DNA from 3 places in the Priestia sp. BR_2 genome. Region 2 is predicted to be linked to each of the others. Evidence: riboswitches for the same ligand, from Rfam matches in the RefSeq annotation. Region 2 holds a riboswitch; each other region holds the start of a gene.

Region 1 (4,162 bases), on a different contig from region 2:
ATCGCATCCGAATCATCCATTCAAGAAAGGCAAGGCAGCGTATGCGCCCCGCCACTCTTGAGGAGAAATCTATTACGTCCACGATTTAAAGTTTCTCAGTTTTTGAGTGCTTGATCCAAGGATAGCTTGAGCTCATCCGTAATGGTGCCCATCGGCAGGCGCAGGGTGTCGGATGAGATAAGGCCTTGCTTGGCAAGCAGCCATTTTAGCGGAGCGGGATTGGATTCTGCGAACAACTGATGAATAACGGGAAGCAGCACTTCAAACTCCTTTTCGGAACGAGAATAATCCCCTTGGGCAGCTAATTGATACACACGAATAAAAGCCTCGGTATTCACATTGGCCGACGCCAAAATGCCCCCGGATGCACCATGACGCAGCATCTCATGAAAGCGGACATCGTCCCCGCATAGAACAGGCTTCGTATCGTATGGAGACAAGCTTCTCATAAGCTCCGTACTCGCAGTGCTGTCCTTCATTCCGATGACACCGGGGATCTCCATGATTCTTCGAATGGCATCAACCGGTAAGGAAATTCCAGTGCGCGAAGGAACTTCGTACAAAATAACCGGTATCCCCACCTCCGCGACTTTGCAGAAATGTTGTATAATGCCCTCAATCGAAGGGCGGCTGTAATACGGCGTGACCACCAATACCGCGTCTGCCCCGATATGTCCTGCCCATTCCGTCCGCTTCATGCTGGAGAACGTATCGTTGGTACCCGTACCAATAATGACCGGCAATTGCCGCACGTCCAGACCTTTTCGCGTTTCCTTCACCACCTGAACGACCTCTTCCCAAGTTACCGTCGGCGCCTCTCCGGTCGTACCGTTGATGATCAATCCTTGAATGTCATGGGATAACAAATTCTCCAAATAACGATGATAAGACGGAACATCCAATGCGTATTCATGTGAAAAGGGAGTGACCACCGGAACATAAATACCTCTCAAATCTAGCGGACTCAACATGATCTTTCCTCCATTTCATGAATTGTGGCTTTACTTTACCATGGGAATCGGGATCGGGGTTATCTATAATATTAGATAGTTATTATCAATATTATTGATGAGGAGAGAGCGATGGAACTGAGCTATCTGCAAACCTTCAGGGAGGTTGCTGTTCGAAAGAGCTTTACTAAAGCCGCTGACGAATTGGGTTATGCACAATCCAGCGTTACCACCCAGATCCAGAAGCTGGAGAAGGAGTACGGCGTCAAGCTGTTTGAACGGTATGGCAGAGGCCTGAGACTGACGAAGTCAGGGGAGGAGCTGTTCAAGTATGCTGTCCAAATGCTGGATCTGTTCCAGCAGTCTAAGGAAAAGCTGACGAAACAAGGCGGGGGCATCTTATCGATTGGAGCGATCGATTCGCTTGCCGCATATTTTCTTCCATCCGTCCTTCATCGGCTAAGACAGGAGCATGAAGATCTTGCCATCCGCTTGCAAACGGATCGTGAAGATAGCATCGTCAGTAAGGTAAGAGAGGGCGAGTACGATCTCGGGCTTATTCTGGAGAACAAACCGGAAGACACTTCATTGAATTGGATCTCGATCCGGGAAGAGCCCCTCCATCTGATTGCCCATCCGGATCATCCGCTTCGCAGGTTGCCCGTCATCGAACTGGAGCATCTGGCTGATTACGAATGGATTATGACCGAGGATACTTGCAATTACCGAATCATGTTGGAAAAAGTGCTGCGCGCCAGCGGAGCTCCCGTCCGTATTGGTTTGGAATTGGGCAACCCCGAGGCAATCAAAAGATATATCATGTCCGGCACCGGCATCTCCCTATTGCCGAGAATGGTAGCAGAGGAGGAAATCAAGAGGGGAGAGCTGGCGGTTCTTCCCTTTCAACACCCTGACATTCGACTGGACATCCAGATTGTCGTTCATCCTAAGAAGTGGCTGTCACACTCGCTTCAGGATATGATCGAAATGTTGAAGTCTAAATCCTAAGGACGCAGGCTGATATTGCATTTAACGAAAAGATTCAGTATCATTTATGTAACAATGTATAGGTTTATGTGTGACTGGCGTAGCATGGGGAACCATGAGGGAGCACATGAATGACAACGGCCGTACGCCTGGGCAGAGGTAAGGGAGTTTATTTCCCTTACCTCTTTATTATTTTCTTGGGCTTCTATCGTCTCTGAAACTATGAAAAGGGGATAAAACAACGATGTTCAAAACGAAAAAAATATTGCTGCTGGGATCCGGAGAACTAGGGAAAGAAGTCGTAATTGAAGCACAACGATTGGGTGTCCAAACCGTAGCCGTCGATCGTTATGCCGATGCTCCTGCCATGCACGTTGCCGATCACAGCCATGTGATCGATATGCTGGACGGAGAGAAGCTGCGCGCTATTATTGAGTTGGAAAAGCCGGACCTGATCGTTCCGGAGATTGAAGCGCTGGCTACTGCGGAGCTGGTGAAGCTGGAGGATGAGGGGTTTCGGGTGATTCCTACCGCCAGAGCCGCAAAGCTTACGATGGACCGTGAGGGGATCCGCCGGTTGGCATCAGAGGAGTTGGGACTGCCGACTGCGGACTATCGATTTGCCGATACCTATGAGGAATTCAAGCAGTCTGTCCTGGACATGGGTTTTCCGTGCGTGATCAAACCGTTGATGAGCTCCTCCGGCAAAGGTCAAAGCGTGTGCCGTTCGGAAGGGGATATCGAGTCCTGCTGGAACATCGCCATGGAAGGCGGCCGCGTTCAGAACGGAAGGGTGATCATTGAGGAATTCATTTCATTCCAGTCGGAAATCACGCTTCTGACCGTCCGCTCCGTCAATGGAACAAGCTTCTGTGCGCCGATCGGGCATATTCAGGAAAGCGGAGATTATATCGAATCGTGGCAGCCGCACGACATGTCTGAAGCGCAAATCGAGGAAGCTAAATATATTGCGCGGAAGATTACCGACGAGCTTGGCGGATACGGCTTGTTCGGCGTTGAATTATTTTTGGCCGAGGATAAGGTGTACTTCAGCGAGGTATCCCCGCGTCCGCATGATACTGGGCTGGTTACGCTGGTCACGCAAAATCTATCCGAATTTGCGCTTCATGTCCGTGCCATTCTCGGGTTTCCGATACCAGAGATCGAATTGATCACGCCGGGAGCCAGCCGCCCCCTGAAAGCCGGCCGAGAGCTGGAAGACTATACGATTACAGGCGCCGATCAAGCGCTGGCCGTTCCGAATACGCAGCTTCGCATGTTCGGCAAACCGGTAACCAAGGTCGGAAGACGAGTAGCAGTCGCGCTGTCAACCGCCGGCGATGTCGAAGAAGCGCGGTCACGTGCGAAGCTGGCCTTGGATAAGCTTGCCGTCGAAGAGGCATAAACATCGGAATTCCATAGGGATATCACATGTCATCATGTTGAAAAGGCCAACCGAAATGACCGGTTGGCCTTTTCAGTTATAGAGAAATCAGGGATCCAAATCGGGTACAGACTCTTCTAATGACGAGTACTTGCTTTTAGTTTTGATTTCGGGAATAAATAGGGAGAAATTTATGTTCTTTCATGATAAGATACACAAGAATACAAACGACCCTCACCCATTATAATGTTTCCATTCGATGCGATAAGCGCTGTTTGAAGCATAATATTTCAAATAAATCTCTAGAGGAACGTTTATTGACGGCATAGGAGAATCTACATGAGAGACATGACGCAAGGAAGTCCGATCAAGCTGATTATCATGTTTACCATCCCGCTTTTGATCGGTAATATTTTTCAACAATTTTACAACATGGCGGACACCCTTATCGTGGGACGTACCATTGGCGTGAACGCACTTGCAGCCGTTGGCTCGACAGGCAGCATTTTGTTTTTTGTCATCGGCTTTGCACAAGGCTTGACGGCTGGCTTGTCTATCATAACGGCACAGCGTTTTGGAGCTAAGGATATCGCAGGCGTCCGCAAAAGCGTGGGAACGAGTATATGGATCAGTCTGGTGTTCACGGTATTCCTCACCATCGTGAGCGTTATATTTACGAGACCCGTCCTCGTCATGATGAACACCCCTGCCGAAATTTTGGATGATGCGTATTCGTATCTGATCGTCATTAACTGGGGCGTCGGCGCGGCCGTTCTGTTTAATTTGCTGGCTAACCTGCTCCGCGCTCTCGGCGACAGCCGGACGCCGCTTCTCTTCCTGG
Region 2 (4,162 bases):
GGGAGGTTACCGCCGGCGTACCGATACGGATACCGCTCGTGACGAACGGGCTCGTCGGATCAAACGGGATGGCGTTCTTGTTGACGGTAATCCCGATGGAATCCAGCACCTTCTCTGCGTCTTTGCCGGTGATGTCCAGATTGCGGGTATCGACCAGCATCAGATGGTTATCGGTTCCGCCGGAAACGATGTTCAGGCCTTCCTCGATCAGGGTGTCAGCCAGCACTTTCGCGTTCTTCACGACGTTCTCTGCATACGTCTTGAAGGACGGATCCAATGCTTCGCCAAGCGCAACGGCCTTGGAAGCAATGACATGCATGAGCGGTCCGCCCTGGGAGCCTGGGAACACTGCTTTGTCGATCGCCTGTGCCCATGCCTTCTTGCACAGAATCATGCCGCCGCGAGGTCCGCGAAGGGTCTTGTGCGTCGTGGTGGTTACGAAATGGGCATGCGGAACCGGATTCGGGTGAAGACCCGCGGCAACAAGACCCGCAATATGAGCCATATCGACCATGAACAATGCGCCTACGTCGTTCGCGATGGCAGCAAGCTTCTCGAAATCAATAATGCGAGGATATGCACTTGCACCCGCCACGATCAGACGAGGACGGTGTTTGAAAGCCGCTTTGCGGACTTCGTCGTAATCGATAAGGAACGTGTCTTCCTGCACGCCGTATGCAACGAAATTGTACAGAAGGCCGGACGCGTTAACCGGGCTTCCGTGAGTCAAATGGCCGCCGTGGGCCAGGTTCATGCCGAGCACGGTATCTCCAGGCTTGAGCGCAGCCAAATACACCGCCATGTTCGCTTGGGCGCCGGAGTGCGGCTGAACGTTGGCATGCTCGGCACCGAACAATTCCTTCGCGCGGTCACGGGCGATATCCTCCACGATATCCACTCGCTCACAGCCGCCGTAATAACGCTTGCCAGGGTAGCCTTCCGCATATTTATTCGTCAGCACCGTCCCCATGGCTTCCATAACCGCTTCGCTGACGATGTTCTCGGAGGCAATCAGCTCAATGTTGCTGCGTTGACGCTTCAGTTCCAAATCCATCGCTTCCAATACAGCCGGGTCATTCTTCCGCAAATGTTCCATCATGTTCATATCCTCCCATAATCAATCGTTATTTTCTCTTGCCAAGTCAAGACTACAAGTTTACCTAATGACTAAAGCGGGCTCTCATTCGAATCAATCGCACAGCGTGGAATCATCCCGCTGCTCAAGCCGGTACACGGCGCGTTCTCCGCCGATCAGCTTCGGCCGGGTGTAAGCCGCCGTTACGCGCGCATCGCCGATATAACGCTCGCTCGGCCTGAACGGAACCGCCACTCTTCGCAAATGCATGCCGATCAGCGTCTCGCCGATATCGACACCCGCATGGGCCTCAATGGATTCCGCAAGGCAGGGCTCCTTCATACTCCGATACGCCGCCGAGGCCATGGAGCCTCCCGCCCCCGGAATCGGTACAGCCGCCACTTCCGTCAGGCGCAGCTCTTCAAGCAGCCCCCGCTCCATGACTAGCGCCCGGTTCAAATGCTCACAGCATTGATAGGCTACAGCGAAGCTGAATTCCGCTTGAACCTCGGCAATGCCCTGAAGAAGCTGCTGCGCCGTTTCAAGAGCGCCGCCCGTGCCGATCCGGCGTCCGACCACTTCACTGGTGCTGGCTCCGATGACCAGCACCTTGCCCGGTCCTAAGGCTGCCGCTTCGGCCAGCTCGCGGACGATCCGCGCCGTCTGTTCGCTCAAGGAAACCTTGGAGATATCCGTCATGTCACAGTCCTCCCGATGAATTTTTTCACAGAAGATGCTTCATTCCATACGCAATAACCGCAGCAGCTTACGCGTCGACCTATCGCGATTCGCTCTTCAGGTAACGCTCCTCGATGGCCTTGATCTTGTTCACGCGGCCGACATGGCGTTCGCCCTGGCTGAAATCCGTTGTCAGCCATGCGCTGACGATCTCGGCAGCAAGCCCGGGGCCGACGACGCGCTCGCCCAGCGCAATCACGTTGCTGTCATTATGCTCACGCGTGGCTTTGGCCGAAAATACATCATGCGTCAGCGCGCAGCGGATGCCCGGCACCTTGTTGGCTGCAATGCTCATGCCGATTCCCGTTCCGCAGATCAGAATGCCCCGATCCGCTTCACCCGAGACCACCTTCTCGCACACCGGAAGCGCGTAATCGGGATAATCCACGGAATCGGAACAGCCGCAGCCAAGATCCTCCACCTCGTGTCCAAGACCCCGAATGACCTCCACGATCTCCTCTTTCAGACGAATGCCGGCATGATCGGTACCCAATGCAATTTTCATCTATGAAAAACCCCCTCGAATGTTCGCTTTTGCGTTTTAGCTTGTTTCATTATAACCCAAACTCCACGCAAAAGACGAAAAAAGAGCAGTCGGCGCACGTATTGTGCTCCAAATGCTCTTTGCCCAGGCGACCGGCCGTATATTCCGATGCTCCATCGTGGTTTCATCCACTTCGTCGCCAGTTACATCGGATTCATGTTTTTCACCTTCATCTTAAAGCAATACCCTGCGAAAGGCAAGCGGCTTTTTTAGCCAGATTGAGCCCGGATCCAGATTCACTCTTCGCTTCCGTGGAACCCAATCCTATTTATGCTGATCCGCTTCCAGCTTGTCCAGCAGGCGGAAGAGCGCCGTCCGAATCTCCGCCGCCGTCGCCTCGTATTCCTCCCGCGAGCCGCCGAAAGGATCGGAGATATCGAAGCTCGGAATGCGCTGGCGCAGCTCGATCAGACGCTCCCGGTCGCGGTCGCTGACATCGCGGCCCAGCGATCTGGCCAGCTCAAGCGTCGCGTACAGGCTGTCCTGCTCCCGCAGATCATCCAGCACCCGCCGGTCATCCTCCACAAACTCCTTCAGCGTGTGCATCTTGTCGGCCGCATGCGGGAACTGCCGAATCGCATACTGCTTATGCGACTGGGTCAGCGTCAGAATCAGGTCTGCCCATTCCACCAGATTCGCGGTCAGCGGCTTAGATACCAAACGATCTTGAATATCCTGGTCCCGCAGTATCGATTCCGCATGACGGGATACCGGCATGCCGTCCACGGCCGAGACGCCGGCGGATTGCGTTTCCAGGGGAATGCCCCGCTGTTTGGCGAGCTTGCGCAGCATCCCTTCCGCCATCGGGCTGCGGCAGGTATTCCCCGTGCAGACAAACAATATATTTTTCACGGTCCCGTACCTCCCGTTGTAGGTTGTTTTGGGATTATTGTAACAAATATTGCATCAAAAGATAAACATCACGCCAAAGATGATCAAAATCAGTCCGCCCAGCATCTCGCCGTACTCCCCCAGCTTGTTGCTCGCCTGACGGCCGAGCAGCAGGCCAAGAATGGACAGCAAACCGCCCACGACACCGAAGGAGATCACGATCAGCAGCACATCATCCACGAACATCCCGAGCGAAACGCCTACCGAGAAGGAGTCGATGCTGACGCTGAGCGAAAACAGCAGCATGCCCAAGAACGCGGTAGGATGAATGCGCTGACCTTCCCCGCCCCGCCAAGAATTATACAGCATATGCCCGCCCAGCAGGAGGAGCAGCCCGCCGGCTGCAAGCCCTGTGACGTGACCCAGCAGCATACCTACATAGCGGCCGGCAAACAAGCCCGCCAGCGGCATTAGCATGTGAAACATTGCGATCATGAAGCTGATGCCCAGCATATGGCCTAAGCGCATGCCGCCTCTCATTCCGACTCCGATGCCAAGCGAAAATGCGTCTAGCCCGAGTGCAACCGCCATCAGCAGAATCGCCGCAAGCTGTCCCGATTGGACAGACGCCTCCAACATCCCCATTCCCCCAAGTCCCATGGTCTTGTACACCATATGCGGACAAGGGGGAAATCATGCTAAAACCGTTCAATCAGCATCGGCATTGACGTGGATGATGTGATGTCCCGCGGCCTTCAGCAGCCGGTTCATGACGGCTGCGCCAAGCCCCTGCTCCGGGCACGCTTCGGCCAGGATGAAAGTCGCGCCTTCTTCATCGAAGCGGCGCAGGCCGGCGTACAGCCGGCGGGCCGCTTCCTCCGGCGCGGCCAGGCTGCCGAGCGAGACGGCAACGTCCGCGCGGTAGCGACCGATGTGCTCGTCGAACGACAGCACGCCGGTCACCTCCCCGCGCC
Region 3 (4,162 bases), on a different contig from region 2:
CAGAGGAAACCATTGGTAAAACAAGTGATACTCTCCGTTGTAATAAGAAAATCCATTGGGATCATTCATCAGGCCCATGATGGGCTGCACGTGAAATTTTTGCCTCCATTCGCTTAATCGCACTTTCTTCCTAATGGAGGAAAGCTCTTCGGGAGAAGCCTGATCCAGGCGTCGGTATTTCAGTTCTCTGTCCATATCTCTTCTCCTTATAAATGGGCTTGCTGAAAAATCAAACAGATCATGCTAACGCGTGCACGCTAATAAATTTAACTGTGGTGGAACCGGTTCCAATCAAAGGTAAAAATAATGAACTCAGTTCCAATACCAAGCAAACACTCGGATTGGAACCGGTTCCGTTATCTGAAGTATAAAATACCTAATTCAGATTGTCAACGCTTTCCCGATGAATCATCTCGCAATTCATGACCGTCAGGAAATCCACCGGCTCGTCGTTGACCAGCTTCATAATATGCTGTGCCGCGAGGTGGCCCGCTTGGAAATATCCATATTTCACCGTTGTTAACCCGGGATGAATCACCTCGGTTACGTCGTATCCGCCAAATCCGGTCACGGAAAGTTGGTCGGGAATAGAGATGCCTTTCATGTGCGCCGCTTTCATCACGCCTAGCGCAATGTTGTCCGTGGCGCAGACCACGGCCGTTGGCAGCGTTCGGTGAAGCTCAAACATGGAGCATGCCGTCTTCACACCATCCGACATCTTGAATCCACTCTCATAGAGAACCGCTTCCGCCTCTTCATACTCGCTTACCGCTTTGAGGAACCCTTCCTTCCGCTTGACTCCGACGGCTACGTCCTTTTCCGTCACCCCGATATAGGCAATTTGACGATGTCCCATCGACAGCACGTACCGGCCCATGTCATAACCTGCGGCATAATCGTTATAGATCATGCTGTGGACATGGTCGTGCTGTTGTCCGAGCAGAATGACCGGAATGCCGATCTCTTGAATCGCGGCAAGATGGGTTTCCGTCACCTGCGTGGCGAACAGAATAATGCCTGATATTTTTTGTCTGGCGAGATCATACAGCGCTTCGATCTCCCTGGATAAATCCTGGCTTGCGTTGATGATCAGTAGCTGATATCCGTGTTTTCTTAATTCTTCGTCCATGCCGGCGACAGTCTGCGATGCGGAGAAGGAGTCCAGACGCGGCATAATGGTGCCGATCATGCTCGTTTTTTTCGCTTTCAGGCTTTGCGCAAAAGAATTCGGGATATAGCCGGTTTCCTGAATAACCTGCTCAATCTTGCGGCGTGTCGCATGACTGACGGATCCTCCGTTCAAGAAACGGGAGACCGTGCTTTTGGCAACTCCGGCTTTGTGGGCAATATCGGCGATCGTGTTCTTCATGCCAAGATCTCCGGAGCCGTTAGCAGCGCTGCATCGAACGGATCTTTCTCTGGAGCTCCCTGTTGTCCCGCACAACAGGCCATGATTCGTATAAACATGAATCTCTCCCCTTCGTATTTCTCTTATTCCTAACTATACCATGACGTCCAGGGGTCCGTGAAATGCGGGCTCCAAGCCTAGCATTGCATGGTCCATATTTGCAGGCTCTGGCATAAAATGAAAGATTCGAAGGGGATGATTCATGGGTGCAGCCTTGCTTCACATGCAAGTAGTCAAGTGCATTCCCTTAAGCTTGGACGGTTCGCTCGGCCGATTCGACGGTATGCTTCAGCAATGTCGCTATCGTCACGGGGCCGACGCCCGCCGGTACCGGCGTGATTGCGGAAGCCGCCTTGGCGCAGGCTTCGTAATCGCAGTCCCCGATATTCCCTTTATTGTAACCGGCGTCCAACACGACGGCACCCGGCTTGATCCAGTCCCCTTGAATGAAATTAGGCTTGCCTACGGCCGCAACCACAATATCCGCTTGGGACACAATCTCCCCAAGGTTCTTCGTTCTCGAATGGCAGATCGTAACCGTGGCGTTGCGATTGAGCAGCATCATCGATACCGGCTTGCCCAGAATCGGACTGCGTCCGACCACCACCGCATGCTTCCCTTCGATCGGCAGGCTGTAATAGTCCATAATCGCGATAATCGCCGCCGGCGTACATGACGGGTAATCGGCGAAACCAAACGCATTTTGCGAGAACCCGAGCGTGGTTACTCCATCCACGTCTTTTTTCATGTCGATGGCATCAAAAGCCGCCCGCTCATCGATATGGTGCGGTACCGGGTGCTGAAGCAGAATACCGTGGACGTTCGGATCCTCGTTCAGTGCTTGAATCGCGGCGATCAGCTCCTCCGTCGTTGTCGATGTCTCCAGCACTACTTTTTTGGATATGATGCCAAGCCGCTCGCACGCATTTCCCTTCATCCGCACATAGGTCGCCGAAGCAGGATCATCGCCAACCAGAATCGTTGCCAGACAAGGGGTTACCCCGTGCTGTTTCAATTCCTGTACCTTCACCGCCAGCTTTGCCTTGATATCATCGGATACTTTTTTTCCATCCAAAATTACGGGTTCCTTACTCATGCTAATCCGCTCCTTCGCCATTGTATTAAAAAACATAAAGAGGCAAGGCGACTCGAACGTCTCCTTACCTCTTGCCCAGGCGTACGACATATGATCCCATGTGCTCCCTCTTGGTAACCCAAGCTACGCCAGTAACACATGGATAACTTTTTTTAATATATCACGACTTTGGACTTCGCGCCACCGGCTATGCGGCCGCCCTTTAATCGTAAAGTTTTTGATTTGTTGCCTGAAATCACGTATGTTGCCGATGGTACAAGCATAGAATGTCCTAAGAACAATTCGTTCCAGGAGGCCTTGATGAGATATCCGGCGATCTTCAAAATGCTGCCCTTTATACTGCCGCTTGTGTTCGTGATTCCGGTCTTGACGATATGGCTGCAGAAGGACTTAAACCCCATACCCAGCCAAGACCTGCAGCAGGTTAAAACCGTCTTCACGGGCATCTTCCTTGAGGCACTTCCTTTCATTTTGCTTGGAGTGCTGCTGTCGTCCCTTTTGCAGTTGTTCGTAAAAGAGCAATGGGTGCGGCGTCTCACGCCGAAGAATCCGATGGTTGGCGTCCTGTTCGCTTCCATGCTCGGCATCCTGTTTCCCATCTGCGAATGCGGGATGATCCCGGTCGTTCGCAGGTTGATGCTGAAGGGGATGCCCGCCTATATCGCCGTCACCTTTATCCTCAGCGGTCCTATTCTGAATCCCATTGTATTCGCATCAACGATCATGGCCTTCCGTTCGCATCCCGAAGTGACGATCGGACGAATGGGACTGGCTTTTGCAGTCGCGGTGACGACGGGTTTGCTCGTTTATGTTTTTTCAAGAAGCAGCCCCCTGAAGCGTTCCTTTCAAGAGTTCGCCGAACAGGGCTCCAGCAAGGGGGAACGTTTGTTGCATGAGCATCCCAAAACCTGGAGAAGCATGTTTGTCCACGCCGGAGACGAGCTGATCGAGATGTGCAAATATTTAGTCCTGGGCGCTTTCCTGACGGCCTGCATCCAATCCTTCATTCCGAGGGAGGAGCTGCTGGCTCTGGGGAACGGTCCTGCCGCCTCCTATCTGTTCATGATGGGCTTTGCCTTCATCCTCTCCCTTTGCTCAACTTCGGACGCCTTCGTGGCATCGGCATTCACGCACACCTTTACCGTCGGCCCGCTGGTTTCCTTCCTGGTTCTCGGCCCGATGCTGGATTTCAAAAGCCTGCTCATGCTGTCGGCTACCTTCAAGACCAAATTCGTGATCGGCTTAAGCCTGCTGGTGATTACGCTTGTCTTTATCGGCTCTGTAGCCGTCAACGCGCTATTCGGCGGTTAGGTGTAGTAAACAAACTGGAGTGGCAATACACGAAAACGGTTGGAATAACGGCACCTTCAGGCTGTTATGCCTTCGGATATCCACTTGAGATTGGAGGTGTTCGGGACGTGAAGCCCCGTCTGAGCCTGCGAAGCCACTATATACTGCGATCGCTGCTTATCGCAGCTCTGGCCGCCTATATCATGCATCTGAACGCATCAAATTCGCTGGACTATTACTTGGCTCCCCATATGCAGACCCTGCTTCTGCTCTGTCCGGTGCCGCTGTTGTTCATAGCTTTCGGCATGCTGTGGCACGCCATTGCGGGAGCTTCCGGCGAGGTGTGCGATTGCGAGCACCCCCTGCCC

The links. A riboswitch is a leader RNA that binds a small molecule or an ion and turns the genes downstream of it on or off. The one in region 2 is predicted to bind ZMP and ZTP.
Region 1: it holds a riboswitch for ZMP and ZTP, as region 2 does, so the genes downstream of both, purT (phosphoribosylglycinamide formyltransferase 2) here and rpiB (ribose 5-phosphate isomerase B) in region 2, are expected to answer to the same signal.
Region 3: it holds a riboswitch for ZMP and ZTP, as region 2 does, so the genes downstream of both, RB298_RS31125 (bifunctional 5,10-methylenetetrahydrofolate dehydrogenase/5,10-methenyltetrahydrofolate cyclohydrolase) here and rpiB (ribose 5-phosphate isomerase B) in region 2, are expected to answer to the same signal.

Annotation. Positions count from the first base shown of each region.
Region 1 is NZ_JAVFHM010000188.1:342,709-346,870, forward strand. It holds gene dapA (4-hydroxy-tetrahydrodipicolinate synthase) at 96-971, opposite strand; gene RB298_RS11920 (LysR family transcriptional regulator) at 1,083-1,958, shown strand; ZMP/ZTP riboswitch at 2,019-2,099, shown strand; gene purT (phosphoribosylglycinamide formyltransferase 2) at 2,182-3,342, shown strand; gene RB298_RS11930 (MATE family efflux transporter) at 3,661-4,162, shown strand, end outside.
Region 2 is NZ_JAVFHM010000139.1:9,157-13,318, forward strand. It holds gene RB298_RS05240 (serine hydroxymethyltransferase) at 1-1,099, opposite strand, end outside; gene RB298_RS05245 (TIGR01440 family protein) at 1,190-1,774, opposite strand; gene rpiB (ribose 5-phosphate isomerase B) at 1,854-2,318, opposite strand; ZMP/ZTP riboswitch at 2,433-2,514, opposite strand; gene RB298_RS05255 (low molecular weight protein arginine phosphatase) at 2,622-3,209, opposite strand; gene RB298_RS05260 (manganese efflux pump MntP) at 3,264-3,827, opposite strand; gene RB298_RS05265 (L-threonylcarbamoyladenylate synthase) at 3,897-4,162, opposite strand, start outside.
Region 3 is NZ_JAVFHM010000350.1:8,173-12,334, forward strand. It holds gene RB298_RS31115 (glycoside hydrolase family 32 protein) at 1-195, opposite strand, end outside; gene RB298_RS31120 (LacI family DNA-binding transcriptional regulator) at 377-1,369, opposite strand; gene RB298_RS31125 (bifunctional 5,10-methylenetetrahydrofolate dehydrogenase/5,10-methenyltetrahydrofolate cyclohydrolase) at 1,656-2,504, opposite strand; ZMP/ZTP riboswitch at 2,571-2,650, opposite strand; gene RB298_RS31130 (permease) at 2,805-3,815, shown strand; gene RB298_RS31135 (TIGR03943 family putative permease subunit) at 3,923-4,162, shown strand, end outside.